4 regions of the Rossellomorea sp. RS05 genome follow, and region 3 is predicted to be linked to each of the others. Evidence: riboswitches for the same ligand, from Rfam matches in the RefSeq annotation. Region 3 holds a riboswitch; each other region holds the start of a gene.
What was found. A riboswitch is a leader RNA that binds a small molecule or an ion and turns the genes downstream of it on or off. The one in region 3 is predicted to bind S-adenosylmethionine.

Region 1: linked by a shared signal. The riboswitch ahead of mmuP (S-methylmethionine permease) and the one ahead of ABJ225_RS19825 (Na+/H+ antiporter NhaC family protein) in region 3 are both predicted to bind S-adenosylmethionine.
Region 2: linked by a shared signal. The riboswitch ahead of ABJ225_RS16765 (5-methyltetrahydropteroyltriglutamate--homocysteine S-methyltransferase) and the one ahead of ABJ225_RS19825 (Na+/H+ antiporter NhaC family protein) in region 3 are both predicted to bind S-adenosylmethionine.
Region 4: linked by a shared signal. The riboswitch ahead of ABJ225_RS07755 (methionine ABC transporter ATP-binding protein) and the one ahead of ABJ225_RS19825 (Na+/H+ antiporter NhaC family protein) in region 3 are both predicted to bind S-adenosylmethionine.

What each region holds. Positions count from the first base shown of each region.
Region 1 covers NZ_JBDKWY010000002.1:247,308-251,009, reverse strand. The annotation lists gene mmuM (homocysteine S-methyltransferase) at 1-338, opposite strand, end outside; gene mmuP (S-methylmethionine permease) at 307-1,722, opposite strand; SAM riboswitch class I at 1,808-1,916, opposite strand; gene nei (endonuclease VIII) at 2,085-2,900, shown strand; gene ABJ225_RS09005 (hypothetical protein) at 3,113-3,702, opposite strand, start outside.
Region 2 covers NZ_JBDKWY010000007.1:93,171-96,872, forward strand. The annotation lists gene ABJ225_RS16760 (EamA family transporter) at 1-381, opposite strand, end outside; gene ABJ225_RS16765 (5-methyltetrahydropteroyltriglutamate--homocysteine S-methyltransferase) at 422-1,546, opposite strand; SAM riboswitch class I at 1,620-1,729, opposite strand; gene ABJ225_RS16770 (6-phospho-beta-glucosidase) at 1,811-3,265, opposite strand; gene ABJ225_RS16775 (beta-glucoside-specific PTS transporter subunit IIABC) at 3,262-3,702, opposite strand, start outside.
Region 3 covers NZ_JBDKWY010000010.1:86,120-89,821, reverse strand. The annotation lists gene ABJ225_RS19840 (YpbS family protein) at 1-187, shown strand, start outside; gene ABJ225_RS19835 (DUF2187 family protein) at 312-584, opposite strand; gene ABJ225_RS19830 (hypothetical protein) at 712-1,314, opposite strand; SAM riboswitch class I at 1,532-1,639, shown strand; gene ABJ225_RS19825 (Na+/H+ antiporter NhaC family protein) at 1,727-3,043, shown strand; gene ABJ225_RS19820 ((S)-benzoin forming benzil reductase) at 3,102-3,702, opposite strand, start outside.
Region 4 covers NZ_JBDKWY010000002.1:14,096-17,797, forward strand. The annotation lists gene ABJ225_RS07745 (MetQ/NlpA family ABC transporter substrate-binding protein) at 1-316, opposite strand, end outside; gene ABJ225_RS07750 (methionine ABC transporter permease) at 331-981, opposite strand; gene ABJ225_RS07755 (methionine ABC transporter ATP-binding protein) at 971-2,002, opposite strand; SAM riboswitch class I at 2,094-2,199, opposite strand; SAM riboswitch class I at 2,283-2,386, opposite strand; gene ABJ225_RS07760 (ABC transporter substrate-binding protein) at 2,859-3,702, shown strand, end outside.

The DNA.
Region 1 (3,702 bases), on a different contig from region 3:
TCTTCATCCCAGAATGAATCCCTTGCTTCTTTTGCCAGGAATACGGTTTGCTTGATCAGACCAATGGCCTCCTCCTCGCCTATCCCTCGTTTACCGAATCCCTCCACTGTTGCCTGGTAGCTTGCTGTGATAGCACAATCGGCTCCGGCTCGGAAGTAGTCCGTGTGGACGGCCGAGATTGCCCCCGGGTTCTCAATGAGGGTCCGGGCAGACCACAGCGGATCATCGAGATCGCATCCATGGGACTCCAGTTCAGTGGCGAGCGCCCCGTCCAGGATGACCGTGGCGTGACTCCTCAAGATGGCTTCAATGGGATTGTGTTTCACTTGTGTTGACATACTCGACACTCCTCTTCTTTTTCACATAGTTTGTCACATAGTACGCTGCATAACAGAAGCCGACGAACGGGATCGTGCAGTAAAGTGCCACCCTCTGACCTTCATCGAATGCGATACCGATGACGGATGCAAGGCAGAGAAGGAACGATGCAATCGGGACAAATGGATACAATGGCGTCTTATATGCCAGGTCCTTCACGCTGTTACCTTCTTTGATGAAGCGTCTCCTGAAGAAGAACTGCGATGCACTTATGCTCATCCAGACAAATACGACAGCCAGTCCGGAAATCGATACCAATAAGATATATACTGTATCGGGTGCGTAAATGCTTGATAAGAGTGCAAGCCCGCCTCCCAACATGCTGGTGATGGTGGCTACGAGGGGAACGCCCGATTTGGTCAATTTACCGAAGAAAGACGGTATGGTCTTTTTGTCTGCAAGTGACCAAAGCATCCTGGAAGAAGCGTACAAGCCGGAATTGGCTGCGGAGAGGATGGCGGTGATGATCACCACATTCATAAGGTCTGCCGCATATGGAATCCCGATCCTGCCGAGTACGGCGACGAATGGACTTTCCAATACGCTTGCCGCTTCACTTGGGAGGAGGGCAGAAAGCACCACAATCGTCCCTACATAGAAGATGACGAGTCTGATAAGGGTTGTCCGGATCGCCTTTGGAATCGTTTTGGTAGGCTCCTTCGTTTCACCCGCTGCTACCCCGATGAGTTCGGTGCCGGAGAAGGCGAAATTGACGGCAAGCATTGTCATGATAATGGCAAATGCCCCATTCGGGAATAACCCCGCATCGGTGATATTTGTGAAGAATGGTGCCGGGGATGAATCGGCAAGGGGCACGAAGCCGACGATGGCAGCCCCTCCTGCAATGATGAAAAAGACAATGGCGACTACCTTGACAAGGGAGAACCAGAATTCAGATTCTGCAAAAAATCGGACCGTGAACGCGTTCATACCGAAGATGATGGCTGCAAATAACCCACTCCAGATCCATACGCTCACTGATGGGAACCACCGCTGCATCATCAGACCGGCAGCCGTGAATTCAGATCCAAGGGCAACCGTCCAAGTCAGCCAGTACAACCAGCCGACGGCATAACCGGTACCCGGCCCGATGTACTTTGCCGCGTAGCTGTGGAAAGATCCCGTCTCGGGCATATGTACCGAAAGCTCCCCGAGGCACATCATGACAAGATACACGACGATGGCTCCGATCAAATAAGAAAGGATCGTACCGAATGGACCTGCCTGATGGATGGTATACCCCGAGCTGAGAAAAAGCCCCGTTCCGATCACGCCCCCAAGGGAGAGCATGATCAAATGCCTTGTTTTCATTTTCCTCTTAAAGTCTTTTGCTTCACTTTTCATGTTGGCATCCTCCGCGTTCTTGATTCTGGGATGAGCAGACAAACAAAAAACGCACTCAAAACGAGTGCGTTACCGACAAATAAACTGCTTATCTATCAGGTTTGATCACCCGCTGGAATTAGCACAGTTTCTTCATAAGAAGATCTGCTGCTGAGGCTTCAAAGGGCCAGTCCCTCCACCTCTCTGGATAAGAATTATGAGATTGTTATAAACATTAACAAGAACCCTCATTCCTGTCAATATAAAAATAATCACACCAAAATTATGTAAGCGCACCCACACCTTACCCTTGGTGAAAAAATACCCATTTGATTATTTCCATGGGAATACGGGAACGTATATAGAAAAAGGGGGATGACACCATGCCGGAAGGACCGGAAATCAGAAGGGCTGCCGACCGTGTTCAAAAAGCTCTCGCCCATCTTCCCGTCATGGAGATTTTCTTTGCCTTCCCACAGCTAAAGGGATATGAAAGTCTCCTTCAGGGAACGAAAATTACCAGGGTGGACACGAAGGGAAAAGCGATGCTGATCCGCTTTGACAACGGCTATACGATGTATTCACACAACCAGCTGTATGGAAGATGGTATGTGAAAAAAGCCTATGAATACCCAAAAACCAACCGCCAGCTGCGCGTAGCCATACACAATGAAAAGAAATCCGCTTTGCTCTATAGCGCCTCTGATATTGAAGTCATGCGGGATGAGGAGGTCCATTTACACCCCTTCATTGCACGGGTGGGTCCGGATATTCTCAGTGAAGACGTAACAAGTGGAGACATCCTGGCCAGGATGGAAGCATTCAGGAAACGCAAATGGGCGCAGCTGCTGCTTGATCAAAGTTTCGTTGCCGGTATCGGGAACTACCTTCGCTCTGAAATTCTATTCGTCTCAGGGATCCATCCGACACTCCGTCCCATGGACTGTAGTAATGACCAGCTGACCCTTGCTGCCGAAGCCATCATTCATTTGATGACGCAATCCTACGAAACCGCTGGGATCACCAATGACCTGCAGTTAGTAGAAAAGCTGAAACAAGAAGGTGTGACGCGGTCCCGTTACCGCCATTGGGTCTTCAATCGTGAAGGTTCCTCATGCTATCGCTGCGGGACCGAGATTGAGAAAATCACGGCCGCTTCCAGAAGGCTGTATTACTGTCCACATTGTCAGTCCAAATAAAAATGAGGTCGGGACTAAACAAAAAAAGTACCATTTAACACGACCAGTATAGGTTCTATATACCGCTAATGATTTCCGTGCAACCGCTAGAAACAAGTAAATAAAAATAGTCATGAAACAAATTAAAACCCGAATTCATTTGCCTGATCGGTGGCAAATGAATTCGGGTTTTACTATAGCTACAACACGTTTTTCCAACCCTCTATTTATTATTAGATTACGCCGTCCATCCCTGCACTCGTCATAATCCCGTCGAGGGCTTCTACAAAATAGGCGTGGTCAAGCCCCTGTTTGACGACGATGTCCTTCATGATGACACCCAGTTCAGTTGAAATCCTCAAGTATTCTGTCGTCATATCATCAAGTTTCGCTCTGGTTTCGGCGGCATTATCGACGTTCACTTTCTCAATTGTCTTAATCATGTCTTCTGAGATTGCCAGGTATTTGTCCTGTGTTTCTTTGTATTTCTTGATATCTCCGTCCACTTCTTTGCTATTGTCGATCGAATCAAGCAAGCCCAAGGCGTCATCATGCATGCTCTTGTAGACAGGTTCCTCTATCTGGAAGGTCTGAAGTTCCGATTTGACCATTTGTACGTCCTCTTCGGTCATGTTTTCTTTAATGTAAAAGTCGGGATTTCCAATTCCATAATCATAGTACAACATCACTTCCATCATACTCGCCTGGAATATAGCAAGCTGGATTTCTTTATCAAAGGAGGCAAATTCTTCTTCACTGGCTTCAAGACTGGGTCCCTGACCAGGCATCGTGGTCTCAGCTTCCCCTGCAGCCGGACTGTTGA
Region 2 (3,702 bases), on a different contig from region 3:
GATGGCCAGGGCGGTGGAGGCCCACCAGGATGCTTGGGGGACCTTCCTTTTTATCCCCCATTCAAGGAGTCCTGCTATGACCGGGGCGCTTCCGATGGCGATGACGGTCCCGATTGCAATCCCTGTCATACTGACTGCCGAGAAAAAGAAAGGCTGGTAAAGTGCCATGCAAAGAGCGGCCGCCACGGTTCCTTTCACAGGCCACCCTCTCCAATGTATTTTCCCCAAGGATAATAGAAGGAGAAATAAGCCTCCTATGGCCAGACGCACTGCTCCGATGGCAATCGGATGAACGCCTTCCGGTGCCAATGCCTGTACCGTCCCATTTGTTCCCCACAGCATGGCGGCCAGGAGGATAAAGAGAGCATACTGTATCCGCAATGAAACCCTCTCCTAATTGATTACTGGTTGAATGGAAATCTCATTCCCACACACGATCGGCAATGGTGATCACGTGTTGCAGCTTCTTCCATTGTTCTGCTTCCGTCAACAGATTTCCTTCTTCTGTTGAGGCGAATCCACATTGGGGACTGATACAGAGCTGGTTGATGTCCACATAGCGCGCAGCTTCCTGTATCCGTGCCTCGACGTCTTCCGTTGCCTCGAGCTCTCCATGTTTCGACGTCACAAGACCGAGGACGATCTGGAGATTCGGATTCTTCACATAGCGTAGCGGTTCGAAGCCTCCGGAACGCTCATCATCGAACTCCAGGAATAGCCCGTCGAGGTCGAGCCCGCCGAAAATGGTTTCGGCAGCCGCTTCATATCCGCCTTCAGCTGCCCATGTCGATTTGAAATTCCCCCTGCAAATATGCATGGTCACGACAAGGTCCTCTGGGCGATCCTTCACAGCCTCATTGATGGTACGGGCGAAGGATTCCCTGAGTTCGTCGGGTTCGCGGCCAAATGCCTTGATCTGCTCATGTCCCTGTTCGGAGAAGAATACCGACCATGCCGTATCGTCGAGCTGCAGATAGCGGCAGCCTGCATCGTAGAAAGCACGGATTGCCTTTTTGTAGGCTTCGGCTACATCCCGATGGAATGCCTCCAAGTCATCTCCGTATACGTCAGTTTCAATCTTGCCTCTGAAGAAAAGCATATTCGGACTTGGAATCGTCATCTTGGCTGTGTGATCGCCTGCAATGCCATGAAGGAATTCGTAGTCTTTCAGCATCGGATGATCCGTGAAGTCCACTTTCCCCGTCACTTTGATGCCACGTGCCTTGGTCGTCGTGTTATGGAACTTGATGCCCTGGTCCGATTCATATCCTTCGACGCCATCCAGACCTTCAAGGAAGTCGAAGTGCCACCACGCCCTCCTGAATTCACCATCGGTCACGACTTGGAGGCCGATTTCCTTTTGCTTGTCGACGATGCGGATGATTTCTTCATCCTCGATTCGTCGGAGTTCAGCTGCGGATAGCTCTCCATTCAATCTCCGTTCGCGTGCTTCCTTGATTCTTTCCGACCTCAGCAGGCTGCCCACCTGATCTGCCCGGAACGGGGCTTTTATTGCTTTCTTACCTTTTGTCTGTACGTGTGTCATCTGAATCCTCTCCCTTTCTTCATATAAAAAGGCCCTTCCCGGTAAAAGGAAGAGCCTGATGATTCTCGTCTCTTCCTCATCTCCGAACGAATCTCGTTCAAGGATTTAGCACCATTCTGTTCAAGTTTGAACAGCGGTTGCCGGGTTTCACAGGGCCAGTCCCTCCACCACTCTTAATAAGGAATATCGCTATTTAATTTTCTCAATATAATAATTATTCAGGATTTAGCTCCTGTTGTCAATGGGATGAGGGAAATTAACCGCTCAACTTTTGACGGTTTCGTTCTCCAATGCCGCTCCATTCGTCTCGATCACCTGTCTGTACCAGTCGAAGCTGGCCTTCTTAGAACGGTTGAGGGTGCCATTGCCTTCGTTGTCTTTGTCCACATGGATATAGCCATATCGCTTTTTCATTTCGCCACTTGACGCGCTGACGATATCAATCGGTCCCCAGCATGTGTAGCCCAGCAATTGTACTCCGTCCTTAATCGCTTCGTTCAGCTCACGGAGATGGGCTGAGAGATAATCGATTCGATAGGCATCGTTGATTTCCCCATCTGCGCCGGGCTCGTCGATGGCCCCGAGGCCGTTTTCCACGACGAATAATGGTTTTTGATAGCGATCATACAATTGATTGGCCGTAATCCGGATCCCTTTTGGATCGATGGTCCATCCCCATTCCGATGTTTTCAAATGAGGATTTTTGACCGAAGGGAACACATTGCCTGCTGTCATCTTCCCGAGGATTTCAGGATCACGGCTGATCGTGCGGCTGGAGTAATAGCTGAATCCGATGTAATCCACCGTATGAGCCTTAAGAATGTCTTCATCTCCTTCTTCCATCTGGAGATCCCACTCCTGCTCCCGGAAGAAGCGCTTCGCATAGCCCGGATACGCTCCACGGGACTGAACGTCGATGAAGAAGTAGGATTCGCGATCCCGTTCGATTCCCGCCCAGATATCTTCCGGATTACAGGAGTAAGGATACGTGACACCTGCGGCCAGCATGCACCCGATCTGTGCCTCCGGATCGATCTCATGGAGTGCCTTCACGGCAAGGGCACTGGCGACAAGCTGATGATGAGCAGCCTGATAGAGGACCTGATCCCGGTTTTCACCTTCTTTGAACACGATTCCTGCCCCAAGGAAAGGCAGATGGAAAAGCATATTGATTTCATTGAACGTCATCCAATATTTCACGGTTCCTTTAAAACGATTGAAAAGAGTGCGGGCATACGTTTCGTAGAATCCGACGAGCTCACGGCCCTTCCAGCTTCCGAACGTTTCAATCAGATGGACAGGCACATCGAAATGGGCGATGGTTACAACGGGTTCGATTCCGTTCGCTTTGAGCTCTGCGAAGAGGTTTTCATAGAATGTCAATCCTTCTTCATTCGGCTCAGCGTCGTTCCCGTTCGGGAAGATCCTTGCCCATGATACAGAAACCCGAAGGCATGTAAAGCCCATCTCGGCAAACAGCTTGATATCTTCTTTGTAGCGATGATAAAAATCGATGGCTTCATGTGACGGATAGTAAAGGTCATCTTGAAGTTCCAGGTGTGGGATATTCCCCTTCATATAGGAGAATCTCTCTTCACCGCGTGGAAGGAGGTCGACGTTGGTCAACCCCTTCCCGCCTTCGCGGTATCCTCCTTCTGCCTGGTTTGCTGCAATGGCCCCTCCCCAAAGGAAGGACTTTGGAAATGTAGTCGTTGTCATGATACTCGCTCCTTTTCTTTCATATAAGATAGCAGGCGTTCTCCTGCTTTGATGTCCCCCGGTTCTTCTGAGAGGACGTCTATGAATTCATTCGTATTGGTCACGACGATCGGCGTGGACAGGTCATACCCGGCTTCCTGGATCGCCTTCACATCGAATTCCACAAGGAGCTGACCCGCTTCGACGCGGTCCCCCTGGGAGATATGTGCGGTGAAATGCTCACCATTCAGCTGGACGGTGTTGAGACCCACATGGACGAGGATCTCTGCTCCATCGTCTCCTACAATCCCGACGGCGTGCTTCGATGGAAACAAGGTGCCAATCACACCCGTGACCGGAGAGTACAGCTTGCCTTCTGTCGGAAGGATGGCAACTCCTTTTCCAAGGGCTTCTGTAGAGAAGGCGGCATCTTTGACGTCAGACAGGGGCATCACGAT
Region 3 (3,702 bases):
GCTTGATGAATCGAGGGAACAGGCCATCGAAGAAGCCCTCACATTATGCGAAGCCGGAAGGCCATTCACCACCGACCGCATCAATCACGTCACCCAGGAGATCAATGCCCTTGCAAGGCAGGGCGTCGTACCCCAGCGCAAGACCGTGACAGAAGAAATGGTCAAGGAGTACGCAAACCGGCGGTGAACCGAGGAGAAGGTGAACCGCCTGCACAGGAGTCTTTCTGCATGCTTCACCTTATCACTTGAACAACTCAAAAAAATCCCCCGGACGCTCAATTTAGCGCCGGGGGATTTTTCTTGTATACTATTTACGCCTTCAATGCACTGTTCCATCCATCGTAGACGAAGACCGGATTCGTGCCATTTTCAGCTCGCTCGATGACGGCATAGTTCTTATGGGCAACCACGGTTTGATCATCGGGAAGGTCCAGCTTCATCGCTGATTCCTTATCCATGCGCACAATGACCGTGTTCTCCCTTAGGGTCGTCACGACGCCTTGCAGGACGTGCTTTTTCCTTTTGAATTCTATAATGTCGCCAAGGTTGGCATATTCTTTTGAGTAGACGAAGGTATTATCCATAATAGACTCCCCTTTTACATGAAAGTTGTTAACGCTCGAATCCTATATGTGATATATACCTTTCTTGTACCACCAGTCAAAAGATTTAAAACCTATTATTCTAATAAAATAATCTTTATTCTGAAAATTATTCAGATTTACGGTCCACCAGGGTGATTTTATAGATATAGGCCTTGTCGGATTTTTTGAAGCCACCGACAGGTTTCCCATCTTCCAATCCAATACTTGCGGGATCCCCGCCGATTTTAGAAGTGGCCATTCCGTAGATATAGACGGGCTTATCTTTCTTGAGCTCCACTTTTTCTGTTAACAAGGAGGATGCACTGCTTCCACTTTCTTCAGGTATGGGGTCTTCGTCCATTGTAAGGAAGGTACCTTCGCTCCCATGAAAGATCTTCAGATCCTTTTCCGAGCTTTCCATGCCGAAGGAGTTCAGGGAGTGTTTATACTTTTTCGCTTCTTCGCCGTATTGGAACGGCTCATCGCTTACGAGCTTCCCTTTTTCATACACTTCCATGGTCCTTTCAATATCCATATCCTTTGCTAGGGTTCCATCCAGGGTAAAGAAGAACATGGAGTCTCTCCCTGTAACGGCAACCACCTTTTCTTCCTTATCACTCAGGTCATACGGTTCCAGCGTCAACTTCGATGAACCATTTCCCTTCCCTTGAGAACACCCCACCAGTAACAGACACATACTCAATGCCAGCAGCCAATATCGCTTCTTCATACGGTCACCTCTTCTGTGTGCTGAGGGCTCTGAACCCCTTATTTTTCCATTAACTGATTATATCATCTGATTTATTCCAGTTACAATACTAACTGTGTTCATCTTCAAAATATGAATGCGTTTGCTTAATGCGGATGAAAAATTTCCCGTTTGACATTTAAGATGAAACCCATTAAAGTATGTAAGTATCTTAATCATAACTGCATAACGTAAAATCTTCTTATCCAGAGAGACGGAGGGACTGGCCCTTTGATGTCTCGGCAGCGGACTCGTCCCAACGAGTGCTGTGCCACATCCAGCAAGCCACCGGCTTGAAAGATAAGAAGGGTGTTTCGTTTTCATGGAAACCTCTTCTTATTTGAAGAGGTTTTTTATTTTACGCGCAACAAATCATCTAAAAGGAGTGCACAACATGAATCAGGAAAAAGGGAATCTACTGGCATTATTACCATTACTCATATTCGTTGCCTTGTTCCTCGGAGTAGGGATTATTTCAGGGGACTTCTATTCCTTCCCAGTACTCGTCGCAATCATCATCGCTGCTGTCGTGGCGCTGGCCATGAACCGGAAGGACAGTCTGAATGTAAAAGTCGAACGTTTTGCGAAGGGAGCCGGCCACCTGGACATTATGATCATGGTCTTCATCTTCCTTCTTGCAGGTGCTTTCTCGGGCGTTGCCGATAAGATGGGGGCTGTGGACGCTACGGTCAACCTGGCTCTATCCGTCCTGCCTGGTAACCTGTTGATTGTGGGCCTATTCGTCATCGCAGCCTTTATATCCATCTCAATGGGAACATCAATGGGAACGATTGCGGCTCTTGCCCCGATCGGCGTCGGGATCAGTAACGGAACCGACATCTCCATGCCTCTTGCCATGGCAACCGTAGTTGGCGGATCTATGTTCGGGGATAATTTATCCTTTATCTCTGATACAACGATTGCCGCTGTCCGTACACAGAAAACCGAAATGAAAGACAAGTTCAAGGTCAATTTTTCCATCGTACTTCCAGCCTGTATCATCACGCTGATCATCTTGTTCTTTATCACTTTGGGGCAACAATCATCCGTCAATGCAGGTAACTATGAATGGATCAAGATCCTTCCGTATATCGTCGTCCTCATTACAGCTTTGATCGGCTTAAACGTATTTGCCGTATTGCTTGGAGGAATCGTTCTTTCTGGAATCATCGGCTTCATCGATGGCAGTTTCGCACCGTCAGAATACTTCGGTGCTGTTGCCGACGGTATGCTTGGCATGGGTGAAATCGCCTTTCTCTCCATCTTCATCGGTGGGGTCGTCGAGTTGATCCGTCACAACGGCGGAATCCAAGCACTTCTGTATTTTGCAACCAGGAAGATTCGCTCACCGAAGGGTGCGCAGTACGCGACAGCCGGTCTTGTCGCATCAACAAATCTTTGTACAGCAAATAATACGATATCAATCATCATCGCTGGGCCATTGGCTAAATCCATCAGTGATGAGTACAAAGTCGATAATCGCAAAACGGCCAGTGTCCTGGATATCTTTTCTTGTTCCATTCAAGGTCTCATCCCTTACGGAGCACAGATCCTTCTGGTAGCCGAGACGGCGAAAATCTCTCCGCTCAGTGTCTTGCCTTACTCGTTCTACCCGGTATTGACAGCCATTTGCGGACTAATTGCCATTAAGTTTGCATTGCCGCGCTTCACCCGTAAAAAGACTCATACAACAGAGCCTGTAAGATCGTAATAAAACAAGAAGCCCCGATGCCCTTGGATCACCAAGGAGCACCGGGGCTTCTTCTTGTTCATACCAAATCATTAATATGGTAGAGCTTCCCGCTGTCTATCTCTCCATCCATTAATAAACCTACAATGGCTTCTGCCACCGTTTTTGCCGAGCGGAGCGTCCCCTCTTCCTTGTAGCGTTTGAACTTCTCTACTTCAACAAAAGCTTCCTGTGAGGAGGAACGGATTTCTCCCTGCATATTTGTATCCATGACACCCGGGCTGAAGGAAATAACCTTATGATCATGTCCTGAAGTCGATAGCTCCAGGCTCACGGTTTCTGTCAGCATATTAAGTCCTGCCTTGGTGGAGCAGTATGTACTCCACCCATACACTGGCCGGCTACCTGCACCTGAACTGACATTGACAATCACCATCTGTCCAGATTTGCCCGCAGACGCGGAGATCATTTCATTGAGGACGATCATGGGAGCAAGGAGATTCACGTGAACACTTGCTTCCAAGCTCCCGGCATCCACTTGTCCGGACGGATTGATGGGGGTGACCAAGCCGGCATTCTGAATCACATAAATTGTGTCGGCTCCGCTTGAAAACACGCTTGCTCCCACTTCCCTGAATACCTGTTCCGTGTCGGCAGCAGATGTCAGATCGCACGAATGG
Region 4 (3,702 bases), on a different contig from region 3:
CCGTGGTACCCACCGGTGTGAGATCGAGGTCATGCTCTTTCTTGAATTCGTTGAAATAAGAGATTGTTTGGAATGCGTTGGCATCAAGCTCGCCTTCTTCAAGGGCCAGGTTCGGCTGGACATAATCGGAGAAGCGGACGATCTCGATGTCGATGCCTTCTTTCTTTGCTTTCTTCGCGACGAAGTCCCAGATGCGGTTATCGGAACCGCTGACTCCGATCTTGACCTTCGTTTCGTCTTTGCTGGCGCTTGAGCTACAGCCTGCAGCGAACCCGCCGATTAGTAGAATGAGTGATAGAATGATCCATTTCTTCATGTTGTATCTCCTCGCTATCTTCTTCTGATTTTTTTCGATACGAAATTACCCGATGATTGCAGTCCCTGTACAAGGACGATGAGTATGGCGACGGTGATGACCATGACCCAGGTGTCAAAGCGCTGGTAGCCGTAGGTAATGGCGAGATCCCCGAGTCCGCCTCCGCCGATGGCGCCTGCCATGGCCGATGCCCCGACGAGTCCGACGGTGGCGATGGTGAGGCTGAGGACGAGGGAGCTGAGCGCTTCCGGGACGAGGAAGCGGAAGATGATCTGGGTGGATGTCGCCCCCATGGATTCCGCCGCCTCGATGACGCCTTTGTCGACTTCAAGGAGGGAGTTCTCAATCAATCGTGCAATATACGGTCCTGCATAGAAGACCAGTGGCACGACGGCTGCGGCCGTTCCGATCGATGTTCCCACAATCAAACGCGTGAGGGGGACGATCGCTACCATCAGGATGATGAATGGGACGGAACGGAAGATGTTCACGACCCCGTTCAGGATGGTGAAAATAAAGGCATTCTCCCATAGATGACCCTTCCTCGTGATGACGAGAAGTACCCCGAGGGGCAGCCCGATCACGGTGGAGAAGAGGAGGGAGAAGCCGGTCATGACCAAAGTTTCAATGAGTGCATCGATGATCTGCTGTGAATCAACTAGCATGTGGTGCGACCTCCTTCACGGTGACGTTTTCTCCATTCATGACAAGCAGTGCACGGTTGATCTCGCTCTCGGAGCCGATGAGCTCGACGATGAGATGACCGAATGGTGTGCCCTGCAGCTCTGTAATATTTCCGAACAGCACGTTTACATCGAGGTCGAAGCGCTTCGCCACTTGTGAAAGGAGCGGCTGACCCGATGAGGCGCCGACGAAGCGGATCTTGTAGATCCGTCCCGGTGCGTTTTCCTTCTGCACAAGCTCGAGGACCGATTCCGGGATGGAGTCGTTCAGCACGGAGCTCACGAAGTTCGCCGCCGTCTCGGTCTGAGGGGAGGAGAAGACGTCGAATACGGATCCGGACTCGATGATCTTCCCGCCTTCGATGACCGCCACCCGGTCGCACACTTCCCGGATCACCGACATCTCATGGGTGATCATGAGGATCGTGATGTTGTACTCACGGTTGATCTTTTTCAGCAGCTTCAGGATCGAGCCTGTCGTCTGCGGATCGAGGGCCGATGTCGCCTCGTCGCACAGAAGGATCGACGGCTGCGTGGCAAGGGCACGGGCGATGCCGACGCGTTGCTTCTGACCGCCTGATAATTGATCTGGGTACTGGTTCGCTTTATCTTCAAGACCGACGAAGCTCAGCAGCTCTGTCACCCGCTTTTGGATCTCAGCCTTGGATTGCTTCGCGAGGATGAGGGGCATCGCCACATTGGCGAAGACCGTCTTGGAATTCAGGAGGTTGAAGTGCTGGAACACCATCCCGATCTTCCGCTTCACCTCGCGCACGTCTTTCGGTGAAAGGGCCATGAGATCCTGGCCGTCTACGATCACCTTCCCCGAGCTCAATCGCTCCAATCGGTTCACGGTGCGGATCAGCGTACTTTTCCCGGCGCCGCTGAATCCGATCACCCCGCATATTTCCCCCTGCTCAACCCGCAGGTCGATGCCGTCGAGGGCCCGGACTTCCTTTCCGCCGCTGTTATATACTTTCGTGGCGCTTTTGAATTCAATCATGTTCGTCATGCCTCCTGGTGGTTAAAAATAAAAACCCTCTTCCCGAGGTCTCGAGAAGAGGGCATGGATTCACACGGAATCAATGGGTCCCTTCTCATCTCCCAGGCGCGTTGCCTGCTGGAATTGGCACAGTACTTTGTGGAAAGTCTGCTGCCGAAGCGTCATCGGGCCAGTCCCTCAGCTTCTCTGGATAAGAAATTATTCAATTAGGGTAAACAAAAGGCCCCTTCCTGAGACAGGAAGAGGCCGGAGATCCATAAGGAAAGAAAGATCCGTACTCTTCTCATCTCTCAGGCGTCCGCCTGTTGGAGTTGGCACAGTGCTCAAGTGAGCCCGCTGCCGAGGTATCAAAGGGCCAAATCCCTCCACCTCTCGTGATAAGAAGTTGTATTTGTTTAACGTGAGCCCTATTCTACGCCGGACTTTTTCCTGCGTCAACACCCTCTGACAGAAATGAGACAGGCTGGAAGAAGTGGAAATGGGGTGAAAATAGGTCTATGGATTCAAAAGAAAGAAAATGAAAGCCTTTTATTTTGATGAGGATAATCGGAAAACACTTCTTTTTAACTAATTATTTATTTTTTATAAAATGAAGGATGGCCCTCCAACTAATCCGATGAGTGCAATGAAGCGGAGATGGCTCGACTCCTGCGGAAAGGCGGGCAGGTGAGACCCAGCAGGCGCAGCCGATGTGGCTCACCGCACGCCCCGCGGAAAGCGAGCCATCGCAGCGAAATGGAGCGGAACTCTTCCAATCTAAGAAAATTGTGGAACATTCCATTGACAATCAGCCTCCTCCCCCGTAAAGTAATAATTGAAAATGATTCTCATTATCAAGAAATGAAAGGGGAACCACATGAAAAAAGCATCGTTCTTTACCATATTGCTGGTCTGTCTGCTCTTGGCGGCATGCAGCAGCGGAGAAACAAAAACGGATTCGTCCAAGGAGGAATCATCGACATTTACATATGAATCAGAGCAGGGACCGGTGGAGGTGCCGAAAGAGCCGAAGCGGATCGTCGCCCTCACCAATGGTCCGAATGTGATTTCCCTCGAAGGGAAGCTCGTCGGAATCGATGAGTGGACCGAGATGAACCCACTCTTCACCGACAAGCTGAAAGATGTGGAAGTGGTGGGTGACGATCAGCTCGAGAAGATCATCGAGCTCGACCCGGACTTGATCATTGCCGGAAGTCAGACGAAGAACCTCGATAAGATGAAGGAGATTGCGCCAACCGTCGCTTTCACATGGGGGAAACTGAATTACATCGATCAGCAGATCGAGATCGGCAAGCTGTTGAATAAGGAGAAAGAAGCGAAGGAATGGGCGGATGACTTCCAGGAGCGTGCCGCGACGATCGGGGATGAGATCCGCAAGAAGATCGGCGACGACGCCACGGTATCCGTCATTGAAACCGGTCAAAAGGAGCTCTATGTCTTCGGGAACAATTATGCCCGTGGTTCTGAGATCTTGTATCAGGCCATGAAGCTCAACATGCCGGATGCCGTGAAGGATAACGCCTTGGAAACTGGGATTCACGTCATCTCGCCGGAAGCGGTAGGAGACTTCACCGGAGATTACCTCGTCCTGAGCAAGAATCCCGATGTGGACAATTCGTTCATGGACACGGATACGTGGAAGAACATCCCGGCCGTGAAAAACGGTCATGTTATCGAGATCAACAGCAAGGAATCGACGT